Regions from separate parts of the Homoserinimonas sp. A520 genome, predicted to be linked through region 1. Evidence: predicted binding sites of a transcription regulator. Region 1 holds the regulator's gene; the other holds the start of a gene.
The links. Region 1 encodes HspR, which represses chaperone genes until heat shock. Its sites were predicted from a motif close to AAGTTGAGTCNNNNNGACTCAACTT; they were not measured.
Positions count from the first base shown of each region.

Region 2: a site for HspR is predicted at 5,045-5,069, ahead of ACX3PH_RS12570 (Hsp20/alpha crystallin family protein). Genes of this name have one in related genera too.

Region 1 is NZ_JBTMWX010000001.1:562,734-570,213, reverse strand. It holds gene ACX3PH_RS02860 (DnaJ C-terminal domain-containing protein) at 99-1,091, shown strand; gene ACX3PH_RS02855 (heat shock protein transcriptional repressor HspR) at 1,111-1,533, shown strand; gene ACX3PH_RS02850 (class I SAM-dependent methyltransferase) at 1,560-2,696, shown strand; gene ACX3PH_RS02845 (ATP-dependent Clp protease ATP-binding subunit) at 2,833-5,001, shown strand; gene ACX3PH_RS02840 (LLM class F420-dependent oxidoreductase) at 5,018-6,004, opposite strand; gene ACX3PH_RS02835 (threonine aldolase family protein) at 6,102-7,169, opposite strand; gene ACX3PH_RS02830 (DapH/DapD/GlmU-related protein) at 7,290-7,480, opposite strand, start outside.
Region 2 is NZ_JBTMWX010000005.1:66,682-74,161, forward strand. It holds gene ACX3PH_RS12545 (ABC transporter ATP-binding protein) at 1-462, shown strand, start outside; gene ACX3PH_RS12550 (ABC transporter ATP-binding protein) at 459-2,264, shown strand; gene ACX3PH_RS12555 (MGMT family protein) at 2,303-2,632, opposite strand; gene ACX3PH_RS12560 (GNAT family N-acetyltransferase) at 2,629-3,084, opposite strand; gene ACX3PH_RS12565 (NADP-dependent isocitrate dehydrogenase) at 3,271-4,485, shown strand; gene ACX3PH_RS12570 (Hsp20/alpha crystallin family protein) at 4,559-4,987, opposite strand; gene ACX3PH_RS12575 (ROK family protein) at 5,165-6,340, shown strand; gene ACX3PH_RS12580 (extracellular solute-binding protein) at 6,398-7,480, shown strand, end outside.

The DNA.
Region 1 (7,480 bases):
ATCCGGATCTCGACAAGCTCGATAGGTCTCGACAAGCTCGACCCGCGAAGGACAAGCTCGACCCGCGAACGGCACGATAGAAACGAAGGGAGGCACAGATGGCCAGCCAGGACTGGTTCGAGAAGGACTTCTACAAGATCCTCGGTGTCTCCAAAGACGTGTCAGAAGCCGACCTGAAGAAGCGGTACCGCAAGCTCGCGCGGCAGTACCACCCGGACTCCAACCCGGGTGACGCGAAGGCCGAGGCGAAGTTCAAGGAGATCAGCGAAGCACACGCCGTGCTCGCCGACCCTGAGCAGCGCCGCGAATACGACCAGGTTCGGGCCATGGGGTCCGGCGCCCGGTTCACCTCCGGCGGACGCGGCCAGGCCGGAGGCTTCGATGACGTCTTCGGTGGCATGTTCGGCCAGGGCCAAACCCAGGGGGCCGGACAGCGTCCCAACTTCTCGCAGGGCGGCTTCGACGACATCTTCGGCGGACTCTTCGGCGGTGGCGGGTTCGGCCAGTCGACCGGCGGCTTCCGCGGTGCGGGCGGCCCGACCAAGGGCCGCGACGTCACCGCGACCACCACCCTCGACTTCGTCAGCGCCATCAATGGCGACACCGTGAAGCTGCAGGGCCAGGGCGGCAAGCCGATGACCGTGAAGATCCCGGCTGGGGTCGCGGACGGCCAGAAGATCCGGCTCAAGGGCAAAGGCGAGGCGAGCATCGATGGCGGCCCATCCGGGGACCTGACGATCACGGTGTCTGTGCGCAAGCATCCGGTATTCGAACGTGATGGGAAGAACCTGAGGGTGGATGTCCCAGTCACCTTCGCAGAAGCGACGCTCGGTGGAACGATCGAGGTCCCCACCCTCGGCGGGCCGCCCGTCAAGCTGAAGGTTGCTCCGGGCACCCCGAGCGGCCGAGTTCTGAGGGTCAAGGGACGAGGTGTGCAGACCACGACCGGCGTCGGTGACCTGCTGGCCACCATCCACGTCGTCGTACCCAGCCACCTCAGCGCCGAAGCGACCAAGCACCTCAACGCGCTCGCGAAGGCCCTACCCGACGAGAACCCGCGCGACGACCTGCTGGCCAAGGCGCGGAGTTAGCCATGGAGCGGAGTTGAACATGGACCCGAGCGCCCCCATCTTCGCCATCGCGGTGGCCTCCGAGTTGGCGAACATGCACCCGCAGACGCTGCGGCAGTACGACCGCATGGGGCTGGTCAGCCCGAAGCGCACCAGCGGGAAGTCGCGCCGGTACTCGATGCGCGACGTCGTGCAGTTGCGTGAGATCGCGAAACTCGGCTCCGAAGGGGTCAGCCTGGAGGGCATCCGCCGCATCCTCGAACTCGAGAACACGGTCTCCGCGCTCCACGAGCGGGTGCGCGAGCTCGAGGTCGCGCTCGCCGATGAGCTGCTCAACCGCCCGGGTCGTCGCGTGTTCGCGGCCGACGAGACCGGTGACGTGGTCTCGCTGAAGGCCGGCGAACGCGTCAAACGGCACACGCAGCTGGTGCTGTGGCGCCCGAACGGTCGCTCAGGCTCGTGACGGCGGACGGGGAGTCGGGAGGGGCGATGGTCGACTTCGACCCGGACTTCGATTTTGGCGCGTTGCGCCGGTTTCCGGACGTGGAGGCCGAGAACCTGTTCGCCGTCGACGCGAGCGACCGGCTCATCCTCGATGAAGCCGCCGCGGACCTTGCCGCGCACCCAACCTCGGTCGGGGTCATCGGCGACCGCTACGGTGCCCTGACCCTCGGCGCGGCCGCCCGCCATGGGGCGCACGGCATCCGCGTGTTCCAGGACCCGCTCAGCAGTGAGTTCGCCCTCGGCCACAACGCCGCGGCCGCCGCGCTGGATGACCGGTTCGAGAACCATGGGCTGGGCGCAGAGCTGCTGACCGGCGCCCGCGTCGTGCTGCTGCAGTTGCCGCGCAGCCTGAACGAACTCGACGAGATCGCCGGGGCGATCGCTCGGCACGCCGACCCGGAGGTCGTGGTCTTCGCCGGCGGACGCCTCAAGCACATCACGCAGGCGATGAACGACGTCTTGGGGAAGCACTTCGGGTCGGTGTCGGCGACACTGGCCAGGCAGAAGTCACGGGTGCTGGTCGCGCGCGGCCCCAAGCCGTCCGAGGGGCAGTACCCGCAGCGGGAATTCCACGACGACCTCGGCCTGTGGGTGTGCGCGCACGGCGGCGCGTTCGCCGGCACCAAGCTCGACATCGGCACGCGGTACCTGCTCAGCTTCCTGCGCGAGATGAAGGCGGATGCCCGCACCGCCGTGGACCTCGGATGCGGCACCGGCATCCTGGCCGCCGCCCTCGCGCGCAGCCGACCCGACCTGGCGATCCTGGCGACCGACCAGTCCTGGGCGGCCGTGGCATCCGCTCGCGCAACAGCAGAGGCGAACGACCTGACGTTCACCGTTGCCCGCGACATCGGACTGAGTAAGCAGCCGGATGCCTGCGCCGACCTGGTCCTGCTGAACCCGCCGTTCCATGTCGGCTCGGCCGTGCACGCCGGGGTCGCCCTGACCCTGTTCGACGAGGCCGCCCGCGTGCTGAAACCCGGCGGCGAGCTGTGGACCGTATTCAACTCGCACTTGAAGTATCGGGCGGCTCTGATGCGCTCGGTCGGGCCGACCCGCCTGGTCGGCCAGAACCCCAAGTTCACCGTGACAGTGTCCACCCGCATGGAGGCGACCCCATGAGCGCGCGCCTGACCTCACCCACGAGAACTCGCACTCGAGAGGGTCGTTCGCTTCGAGCGCACGCCGACGCTGGCAACCTGAGTACCAAGCGAATAAACTTGAGTCTGTACGACTCAACTTTGAGGAACGGATAACCATGGCGAACATGCAGGGCGCACCTGATTCTGAAGAGGACGCCAAGACCGCACTCGAGCGGTACGGCGTCGACCTGACCGAGATCGCCCGCGCCGGAAAACTCGACCCGGTGATCGGCCGCGATGCGGAGATCCGTCGTGTCAGCCAGGTGCTCACCAGGCGCACCAAGAACAACCCCGTGCTCATCGGCGAGCCCGGCGTCGGAAAGACCGCCGTGGTCGAGGGTCTCGCCCAGCGCATCGTCGCCGGCGACGTCGCCGACTCGCTGAAGGGTAAGCGACTCGTCGCCATCGACCTGGCAGCGCTCGTCGCCGGTGCCAAGTACCGCGGCGAATTCGAGGAGCGCCTGAAGGCCGTCCTCAAGGAGATCAACGACGCTGAGGGCGAGATCATCACCTTCGTCGATGAACTGCACACCCTGATGGGTGCCGGTGGCGGCGAAGGGTCGGTCGCGGCATCCAACATGCTCAAGCCCATGCTCGCCCGTGGGGAGCTGCGGCTGATTGGCGCGACCACCCTCAACGAGTACCGCGAATACATCGAGAAGGATGCCGCGCTCGAACGTCGTTTCCAGCAGGTGTACGTCGGCGAGCCGAGCGTTGAGGACACCGTCGCCATCCTGCGCGGGCTCAAGGAACGCTACGAAGCCCACCACCGTGTCGCCATCGCCGACAACGCGCTGGTCGCCGCCGCCGTGCTGAGCAACCGGTACATCTCCGGGCGGCAACTCCCGGACAAGGCCATCGACCTGATCGATGAGGCCGCCAGTCGGCTGAAGATGGAGATTGACTCCTCCCCGGTCGAGATCGACGAGTTGAAGCGCGCGGTCGATCGGCTGAAGATCGAAGAGCTCGCGCTCAAGAAGGAGAAGGACGCGGCATCCCGTGCCCGCCTGGAGAAGCTGCGCTCCGACATGGCCGAGCGGCAGGAGAAGCTGGACGAGCTGGAGAAGCGGTGGAAGAGCGAGAAGGGCGCGCTGCAGGATGTCGGTGAGCTGAAGACCCGGCTCAACGAGGCACGCATCGCCCTCGACCGTGCCATGCGCGAAGGGGAATACCAGGACGCCTCGAGGCTGAACTACGAGGTCATTCCGGAGATCGAGAAGAGCCTCGACCAGGCTGAGCACCCCGAAGTGCAGGGTGAGCGGATGGTCAACGACCAGGTCACCGACGGAGACATCGCCTCCGTGGTCGCGGCCTGGACCGGCATCCCGGTCGGCCGCCTGCTGCAGGGCGAGACCGAGAAGCTGCTGCACCTGGAGGCTGAGCTGGGCAAGCGCCTGGTCGGCCAACGGCGTGCTGTGGGTGCGGTCTCGGACGCGGTTCGCCGCTCGCGGGCCGGCATCGCGGACCCCGCCCGCCCGACCGGATCGTTCCTGTTCCTCGGACCGACCGGCGTCGGTAAGACCGAGCTGGCCAGGGCGCTCGCCGAGTTCCTCTTCGACGACGAGAAGGCCATGATCCGCATCGACATGAGCGAGTACGGCGAGAAGCACACCGTTGCGCGCCTGATCGGTGCGCCCCCCGGGTACATCGGATTCGAACAGGGTGGGCAGCTCACCGAAGCCGTTCGCCGCCGTCCTTACAGCGTCGTGCTGATGGACGAAGTCGAGAAGGCGCATCCGGAAGTCTTCGACGTCCTGTTGCAGGTTCTCGATGACGGTCGGCTGACGGATGGGCAGGGTCGCACAGTCGATTTCCGCAACACCATCCTGATCCTCACCTCCAACCTCGGCAGCCAGTACCTGGTCGACCAGACGCTGACCCAGCAGGCGAAGGAGGATGCTGTCAACGCGATGGTCCGCCAGGCGTTCAAGCCCGAATTCGTGAACCGGCTCGACGACATCGTCATCTTCTCCAGCCTGTCGATGGAGGACCTGTCCCAGATCGTCGAGCTGTACATCGACCGCCTGTCGACACGCCTCGAGGAGCGGCGCCTGACTTTGGCGGTGACACCGGATGCCCGTGCCTGGCTTTCCGAGCGCGGCTACGACCCCAGCTATGGTGCCCGCCCGCTGCGTCGCCTCATGCAGAAGGAGATCGATGACAGGCTGGCGAACGCCATCCTGGCCGGGCGCATTCGCGACGGGGACACGGTGCTCGTCGGGCTGTCGTCGGACGGGGAGTCGCTCACGGTCGACCGGCAAGAGGGCGCACCGGCCGCGTTCTGACCGGCACTATGGCGGGTCACTGCAGCGCGGGCATGACCTTGCGCTCGAACAGCTCGAGGCCCGAGCGGTCGTACGCCGCTTCGGGGAAGTAGTGGATGGCGTAGCCGAGCCCCAGGGACTTCAGGTGGAGCATCCGCTCGACCACCTGCTCGGGGGTGCCGACAGCGTTGGCTGACGCGTACTCGTGCAGCTGCTTTGCGGTCGCTTCCGGACTCAGGTAGCGCGAAAGCCGGGCCTCGAGGGCACGCAGGCGCTCCTTCACCTCGGCCTCGGTGCTGGCGATCACGGTGTTGAAGTTGGAGCTGCGCACGATTGCGTCGAAGTCGGTGCCCACCTCCGCGCAATGCTGCTTCAGCAGGTCGCTCTTGTGGCTGAAGGTGTCCCGGGTGTTCACGAAGTTCGTGTAGTTGGCGTACTTCGCGGCAATGCGCAGCGTGACCTTCTCGCCCCCGCCGGCGATCCACAGCGGGATGCCGCCCTCCTGCAACGGGAGCGGGCGCACGATAGCGCCATCCACCTGGTAGTGCTTGCCGTCGAGCGTGGCGCTGCCGGTGCTCCAGGCCTGCCGCATGATCTGAACGCCCTCGTCGAGCCTGCCGAGCCGTTCGCCGGCGCCCGGGAAACCGTAGCCGTACGCGCGCCACTCGTGCTCGTACCAGCCGGCGCCGATGCCCATCTCGACGCGGCCGCCCGAGATCACGTCGATGGTGGATGCCACCTTCGCCAGGTAGGCGGGGTTCCGGTACGTCATGCAGGTGCACATCTGGCCGAGCCGGATGCGACTGGTGGATGCCGCGAAGGCCGCCATCAGGGACCACGCCTCGTGCGTCGCCTCCTCGCTCGGCACCGGCGAGGTGTGGAAGTGGTCGTACACCCAGATCGACTCCCACGGCCCGGCGTCGGCGTGCGCAGCCAGCCCGCTCATGGTCGACCAGTGGTCAGCCGGGTCGATGCCGACCAGGTCGAAGCGCCAGCCCTGCGGGACGAACATGCCAAATCTCATCCCGCCAGCCTAGGAGTTACCTTTGCGATAGCGCCCGTTCCGGAGAGATGTGCCCCGCGGAACGGGTGCATCTCTCCGGAACGGGCACTATTGCGGACTAGGAGAGTTCGGCGCGGATGGCCGCGACGAACGCGTCGATGTCGGCCTCGGTGGTGTCGTAGGAGCACATCCAGCGCACCTCGTTCCTGGCCGCGTCCCAGTCGTAGAAGCGGAACTTCTCGCGCAGGCGGTCGGCGACACCGGCCGGCAGTACCGCGAAAACGGCGTTCGCCTCGGTCGCCTGGCTGAAGCCGAGCCCACCGATCGCGCCGGATGCCATGCCGTCCTCGAGAGAGGAACGCAGCCGCGCCGCCATCGCATTGGCATGTCCGGCCGAGCGCAGGTAGAGGTCGTCGCTGAGCAGCGCGATCAGCTGGGCGGACACGAACCGCATCTTGGAGGCCAGCTGCATGTTCAGCTTGCGCAGGTAGATCAAGCCCTCGGAGGCATCCGGGTTCAACAGCACGATGGCCTCACCGAAAATGAGGCCATTCTTGGTGCCGCCGAAGCTCAGGATGTCGACGCCGGCATCCGTCGTGAACTCACGGAACGGAACGCCCAGGGCCGCAGCCGCGTTGGAGAGCCGGGCGCCGTCCATGTGCAGCACCATCCCGCGGGCATGGCAGTGGTCGGCGATAGCGCGGATCTCGTCCACCGTGTACAGCGTGCCGAGTTCCGTGGTCTGCGTGATGCTGACGGCGAGCGGCTGTGCGCGGTGTTCGTCGCCCCAGCCCCAGGCCTCCTGGTCGATCAGTTCGGGGGTGAGCTTGCCATCCGCCGTCTCGACGGTGAGCAGCTTCAGCCCGCTGATCCGCTCGGGGGCGCCGTTCTCGTCGGTGTTGATGTGCGCCGTCTTGGCCGAGATGACCGCGCCCCAGCGGGGGAGCACGCTCGTCAGCGCAGTGACGTTCGCGCCCGTCCCGTTGAACACGGGGAAGGTTTCGGCGCGCTCGCCGAAGTGGTGCTTCATGACATCCTGCAGCTTCGCCGTGTACACGTCTTCCCCGTAGGCGACCTGGTGGCCACCATTGGCTTCGGCGAGTGCCGCCATCACCTCGGGGTGGGCCCCCGCATAGTTGTCGCTGGCGAATCCGCGGTAGTTCTCGTCATGAAGTTTCACGCCCACCAGTCTCTCATCCGGGCGCGTCCCCACCCGTCAACAACGGACAGCCCCGCACACGGTACGTGTCCAGGGCTGTCTTCAGTTGACGGGTGAGCGGATGCTGCGGCTCAGGCGGCGCGGCGCTCAGGCTGCGCTGTGGGCGTGCTGCTTCAGGCGACGCGAGGCCGCGTACGGCCGGGTCGCTGGCGCGCCAGTTGTCCAGGCGCGGGAGGATGCGGTCACTTCGCCGCCGTCGGGAATCGTGGTGTCCCGTTCGATGCGCGCGAGTGCGCCGACCTTGACGTCATTGCCGAGCCTGGAGTGGCTGCCGACCC
Region 2 (7,480 bases), on a different contig from region 1:
GTGCTGCTGGGCGCTCCGGATGGCTCCGACGAAGAACTCGAGGAAGCGCTCGCGATCGCGCAGGCCGAGTTCGTCTACGACCTGCCGAAGGGCCTCGACACCATGATCGGCGAGGAAGGGATGAGCCTGTCCGGAGGGCAGCGGCAGCGACTCGCCCTCGCCCGGGCGGTGGCGGCGAAGCCGTCGGTGCTGGTGCTCGATGACCCGCTTTCGGCGCTCGACGTGGACACCGAGGCGCTCGTCGAGGCGGCACTTCGCGAAGTCCTCGCCTCGACGACGGCCCTGATCGTCGCGCACCGTCCGTCGACGGTCATGCTCGCCGACCGCGTCGCCCTGCTGCAGCGCGGCCGGGTCACGGCCGTGGGCACCCACTCGGAGTTGCTCGCGACCAGCGAGCACTACCGGTTCGTCATCTCGAGCCTGGAAGACGAACTCAAGCGCGACCGGGAGGCGAAGCGATGAGCGTGTTCGGCGTCGAGGGGGAGGAGCGCGACGACTTCACCCGGATCGAGAGCCGCGCCATCCGCGACCGCTCGGTGCGCCTGCTGGGTGTGCTGGTTCGACCGCTCTGGGGACGCATCATCCTGACCATGGTCGTCGTCGTGGTCAGCACCGTCGCCCAGGTTGCCGGCCCGGCGCTCATCGCGCTGGGCATCGACCGCGGGCTCCCCTCCCTGGTGGACGGCGACTGGGCCCCGCTCCTCTTCATCGTCGCCGTGTACCTGACGGCCGCGATCGTCGGCGCTGTGCTGATCTCCTGGTACACCGTGCTGGTGGCCAGGGTCAGCCAGGCCGTACTCATCGACCTGCGCAAGCGGGTCTTCCGGCACACCCAGAAGCTGAGCCTCGAATTCCACGAGAACTACACCTCCGGGCGGATCATCGCACGCCAGACCAGCGACCTGGACTCCATCAGGGAGCTGCTCGACTCCGGCATCAACCAGCTGGTGCAGGGCAGCCTCTACATGGTGTTCATCGCCGGGGCCATGTTCTGGGTGGACTGGGTGAGCGGAGTCGTGCTGTTCGGCTTCCTCATCCCGCTCGGATTCCTGTTCCGCTGGTTCCAGGTTCGCTCGCAGGCCGGATTCCGTCGCACGCGCGTCGCATCCGCCAAGGTCATCGTCCACTTCGTCGAGACGATGACCGGTATCCGCGCGGTGAAGGCGTTCCGTAAGGAGAAGCGGAACGAGGCCGTGTTCGGCGACCACGTCGAGGAGTACCGCCAGGCCAACAGCAACGTCATCATGCTGTTCGGCATCTTCTACCCTGGGCTCGTGCTGATCGGCAACCTCGCCCTGGGGGCGGTCCTCCTGGTCGGGGGGCTGCGGGTGGCAGACGGCCAGCTCGCGATCGGTGCGCTGTTCGCCGTACTGCTGTACACCCGGCAGTTCTTCGGCCCGGCCGAAGAGATGGCGATGTTCTACAACTCCTACCAATCGGCGGCCGCCGCCCTGGAGAAGATCTCCGGCGTGCTCGAGGAGGAACCGAGTGTTCCCGACCCGACGACGCCGATCGACCTGTGGCAGGCGAAGGGCACGGTCAGTTTCGAGGAGGCCGAATTCGCCTACACGGCCGACCGCGTCGTGCTGCCGGAATTCGACCTCACCCTGCCGGCCGGTCAGACCGTTGCACTGGTTGGTTCGACGGGCGCTGGCAAGTCGACGCTCGCCAAGCTGATCTCGCGCTTCTACGACCCGACCAGCGGCCGGGTCACCCTCGACGGCGTCGACCTGAAACGCCTGCACCCGAAGGACCTGCGCCGCGCCATCGTCATGGTCACGCAGGAGGCCTACCTCTTCTCCGGCACGGTCGCCGACAACATCGCGCTCGGAAAACCGGATGCGTCGCGCGAGGAAATCGTGCAGGCCGCCCAGGCGGTCGGCGCCCACGAATTCATCGAGGGCCTGCCGAACGGCTACGACACGGACGTCAACAAGCGCGGGGGTCGAGTCAGTGCCGGCCAGCGGCAGCTGGTCTCCTTCGCCCGGGCATTCCTCGCGAACCCGGTCGTGCTGATTCTCGATGAGGCGACAGCGTCGCTCGACATTCCGAGCGAGCGTCTCGTGCAGAACGGGCTGCAGACGCTGCTCGCCGACCGAACCGCGATCATCATCGCCCATCGCCTGTCCACCGTCGCGATCGCCGACCGGGTGCTGGTGATGGAGCACGGACGCATCATCGAAGACGGGTCCCCGAACGAGCTGATCAGCGGCACCGGCAAGTTCTCCGAGATGCACGCCGCCTGGCGCGACTCGCTGGTGTAGTTCGGGGGTCGCGTTCGGCACTACACAGCTCACTGCGGCTAGGGCTCGTACCGGGCCGCGCGCAGGTTGATGCGGTAGGTGCCGGATGCGTTCCAGAGCAGGGGAGTGGCCTCCGCCCGGTAGAACTCGAGCGCCTGACCTTCATGGCATTGGGGTGGATGCCCGCTGGCCCTGATCACGCGCCACCACGGCACGTCGCTGCCCCCGTAAGCCATGACCTTGCCCACCGCCCGCGGCGCCCGCGACCCGATGGCAGCGGCAATGTCGCCGTAGGTCATGACCTGCCCGGGCGGGATCGACTCGACGACACCGAGCACCCGCTCGAAAAAGTCGTCAGCGGGAGCGGACGGTCCGGACGCGGTGGTCACAACTCGATGGCGCCGACCTTTTCGCCGTACTGGGTCTCATCCACCACAACGAAGCCGACTCGCTTGAAGAACTCTTCCGGGCTGTCCTCGCCCGGCTCCCAGATCACGGTGAGCCGCGAGAACCCGCGCTTGCGCGCCTCGTCCGCTGTCTCCTTGACCACGAACTTGCCGACGCCCTTGCCCTGGGCCTCGGCGGAAACGTTCATCCGCCAAATGCAGCTCCGGAACTCCTCTTCGTGAGCGTCGGCGTCGAAATTGGCCATGATGAATGCGAGCACCTCGCCTTCGCCGTCAACGACGACACGCGACCAGCTGGTGCTCGGGTCGAGGAATGGCCCGGCCATGGCGTACGACACAGGAGCGATGTACTGCTCCTGCCCGGGCTTCATGGTGAGGCTGTTCGCCGCAACAACGTTTTTGGCAGACAGCTCTTCCAGTCTCAACTCATCCATGGTTTCAGGCTATCGTCCAAGACCGGTTCCGGGTAGGGCCCGGATGCGTCGTGTGCAGAACTATCTTGATGTCGAGATACTTGTTGGAGCAGGTAAGCTGTCCTGAGCGAATTAAAGCGCAGACTTTGCGGCACGTTTCGCGGCCGCCCATCCCTAACAAGGCCCCCCACGAACTGAGGAGTACCGGTGTCGAAAATCAAGGTTGAAGGAACAGTCGTCGAGCTCGACGGCGATGAGATGACCCGCATCATCTGGCAGAAGATCAAGGACACTCTCATCCACCCGTACCTCGACATCAACCTCGAGTATTACGACCTCGGCATCGAGAAGCGTGACGAGACGGATGACCAGATCACCATCGACGCGGCCCACGCCATCCAGAAGCACGGCGTCGGCGTCAAGTGCGCAACCATCACGCCGGATGAGGCGCGGGTCGAGGAGTTCGGCCTGAAGAAGATGTGGAAGTCGCCGAACGGCACCATCCGCAACATCCTCGGCGGCGTGATCTTCCGCGAGCCGATCATCATCTCGAACATTCCGCGACTGGTCCCCGGCTGGAACAAGCCGATCATCATCGGCCGCCACGCCTTCGGCGACCAGTACCGTGCCACGGACTTCCGGTTCGCCGGCGAGGGCACGCTCAAGGTCAGCTTCACCCCGAAAGACGGCTCGGCCGCGCAGGAGTTCGAAGTGTTCCAGTCGCCGGGCGACGGCATCGCCCAGGTGCAGTACAACCTGGATGCGTCGATTCGCGACTTCGCCCGTGCTTCCCTCAACTACGGGCTCAGCCGCAACTACCCGGTGTACCTGTCGACGAAGAACACCATCCTCAAGGCCTACGACGGTCGCTTCAAGGACATCTTCGAGGAGATCTACCAGTCCGAGTTCAAGCAGCAATTCGAAGCTGCCGGACTCACCTACGAGCACCGCTTGATCGACGACATGGTGGCATCCGCCATGAAATGGGAGGGCGGCTACGTCTGGGCCTGCAAGAACTATGACGGCGACGTGCAGTCCGACACCGTTGCGCAGGGCTTCGGTTCGCTCGGGCTCATGACCTCCGTTCTGGCGACGCCGGACGGCAAGGTCGTCGAGGCCGAGGCCGCCCACGGAACCGTGACCAGGCACTACCGCCAGCACCAGGCCGGCAAGCCGACGTCGACCAACCCGATCGCGTCCATCTACGCGTGGACCCGGGGCCTCGCCCACCGCGGCAAGCTGGACGGCAACCAGGCGCTGATCGACTTCAGCCTCGCACTCGAGGATGTCGTCATCAAGACGGTCGAGGCCGGCCACATGACCAAGGACCTCGCGCTCCTCGTCGGGCCGGATCAGGCGTACCAGACCACCGAGGAGTTCCTCGCGACGCTGGACGCCAACCTCCAGGCGCGTATGGCGTAAGCCGCTGCACGAACTACGAAGGCCTCCACCCATTTGGGCGGAGGCCTTCGTCATTCCGGTGAGAGGCGTGGAGTTACGCGGTGACTTCGGACTGCGGTTCCTTCGCGGCCGACATGATCTCGACCTTGCGGGGCTTCGCCTTCTCGCTCACCGGGATCATGACGCTGAGCACACCGTTGTCGTAGTGCGCGCTGATGTTCTCGGTGTCGATGCCGTCGCCGAGGTTGAGCTGGCGGAGGAACGATCCGCTCGGGCGCTCGTGTGCCAGCCACTTCACACCCTCGTCACTGCGCGCAGTGCGCTCAGCGCGGATGGTCAGCAACTGTCCATCCACATCGACGTCGACCGAGCCGGGGTCGATGCCCGGGAGATCGGCGTTCAGGATGTAGTGATCGCCCTGACGGTGCAGGTCGATTGGCATGAAACGAGGTCCCTGCTGCGAGTCGAGCAGGTTCGCCGCGAGGCGATCCAGTTCACGGAATGGGTCGAAGTACATGGCCATTTCAGTCAACTCCTTCACATCGGGCCCCGGAGGGGCGGTGCAATTTGAGGTTTACAAGAGTTGAGTCAAGTCGACTCAACTACAGAAAAATGTTAGCACTCTAATCGGGAGAGCGCCAAGAATATTCGGTCCGGAGATCTCTTGCAATTAATTAGTTCGTAAGGTTTACTAACAAACATGACCGCAACGAGGCGTGGCACGATTCCGGCGACAGGCCGGGCCGGGGGATACTCCCCCGGACGCGTGCTGCGCCCGAGCGCCAAGATCCTTCCCGAGCATGCCCGCGGGCACAACCGGTCCCTCGTCCTGCAGACGTTGTACCGGTCTGGCGAGCAGAGCCGGGCCGACATAGCGCGGGGCACCGGGCTCACCCGGGTCACCATCTCCGACCTGGTCGCCGAACTCATGGGCGAAGGCCTGGTCATTGAAACCGGGCAGAGTGCGAACATCCGCCCAGGCAAACCGTCAACGTTGCTGGCGATGAACCTCTCGGCTTACCAGATCATCGGAATCGACCTCAGCGACTACGCGCTGTTCCGCGGTGCCGTGCTCGACCTCGGTGGCAACATCCTCAGTCGGGCCGACATCCCACTCGCGGGAAGCACCGGTGCGGATGCCACGGCCAAGGTTGTCACGCTCGTCGAGACCCTGATCGGCCAGGCCACCGGGCGGATCCTCGGGGTTGGCGTCGGTTCGCCCGGCGTCGTCGACCGCGACGGTGTCGTGCTCCGGGCGCCCAACCTCGGCTGGAACGACGAACGGCTTCAGTCCACGCTGAACGACAGGTTCTCCCTCCCGGTGCTCGTCGCCAACGACGCGAACGCCGCCGTACTGGCCGAGCACAGCTTCGGCGGAGCAGACCAGGACCTGATGCTGATCAAGGTTGGTCACGGCGTCGGAAGCGCGCTGCTGCTCGGCGGGTCCCTCCTCTACGGGAGCCGCTTCGCCGCAGGCGAGATCGGCCACGTCGTGGTCGGCACCGGCGACGGAACACCCTGTGTGTGCGGAAAGAGCGGATGCCTGGAAACCTGGCTGGCCGCCCCGCGACTCGACGCCCAGCTGGATGGGGCGGACGCATCCGCTCGCCACCACATTCTTCGGGAGGCCGGCCTGCACCTGGGGCTCGCACTGGCACCCGTGGTCGGAGCGCTCAACCTGGCAGAAGTCGTGCTGAGCGGACCGGCCGAACTGCTTGATGGGGCGCTCACCACGGCCACCATCGAGACACTCCGCAACCGAACGATGGCAGAGTTCCACGGCGATCTCGCGGTACGGATGACGACGCTCGGGGAGGACATAGTCATGCGCGGCGCTGCCGTGATGGTGCTCTCCGGGCAGCTCGGGGTCTCCTGACCCACCACTGGTGCGGCCATCCGGTCGTACACCCGGCACCAAGAGAAGGACAACACAATGAATAAGAAGCTCGGCACGGTTGCCATAGCAACCGCCGCCGCTCTCATCCTTGTCGGATGCTCCACCACTGAACCGGCAGCTGAAGGCGGAACTGACATCACGATGTGGCTGATGGGCGGTGACACCCCGGATGAGCTGCGCGACTACCTTAAGACAGAGTACGCAGACGCAACCGGGGGCACCCTCACTATCGAGGAGCAGGCGTGGGGCGATGCGTTGGCAAAGCTGACCACCTCGCTGCCTGATTCAGAGAATACCCCCGACGTCGTCGAGATCGGGAACACCTGGTCGCCCACCTTCACCGGTGTCGGCGCGTTCTCCGACCTCAGCGACATCTACGAGGAACTCGGCGGCGACAAGCTGCTGCCGTCGTTCGTCGAGGTCGGCGAGGTCGACGGAGCCAAGATGGCGCTGCCGTACTACTTCGGCTCGCGCTACGTCTTCTACCGGAAGGACATCTGGGAGGCTGCCGGCAAGGACGTCCCGGCCACGCTCGAGGAGTTCAACCAGACCGCGGCAGAGCTGAGGACGGATGGCCAGTCCGGCTTCTACCTCGGCGGCCAGGACTGGCGCAACGGCGTCTCGTGGATCTTCGCGAACGACGGTGAACTCGCGGTGAAGGACGGCGACAAGTGGGTGTCATCGCTCTCCGACCCGAACACGATCAAGGGACTCGAGCAGCTTCAGGAGCTCTACACGAGCGCCTCGAACGCCCCGGTGACCGAGGCGGACAGCACGCCATGGGTGAACATCAACAACAACGACGCGACGGGTGCTCCTGAGGCGGCAACCATCATCGCTCCCGGATGGGCCCACTGGTCGATCGGTGACCTGGCTCCGGACCCCGCGGATGACACCAAGACGATCGCCACCTGGAACGACGACGTCTTCGGCGTCTTCCCGCTCCCGGGTGCCGATGGGGGTGCTGCTCCGGTCTTCGCCGGCGGCTCCAACATCGCGATCTCAGCGGCAAGCGAGAACCAGGAAGCGTCGAAAGACCTGCTGAGGATCATCTTCTCGGAGGAGTACCAGACGCTGCTCGGCCAGAACGGCCTCGGCCCGGCCAATCTGGACTACGCA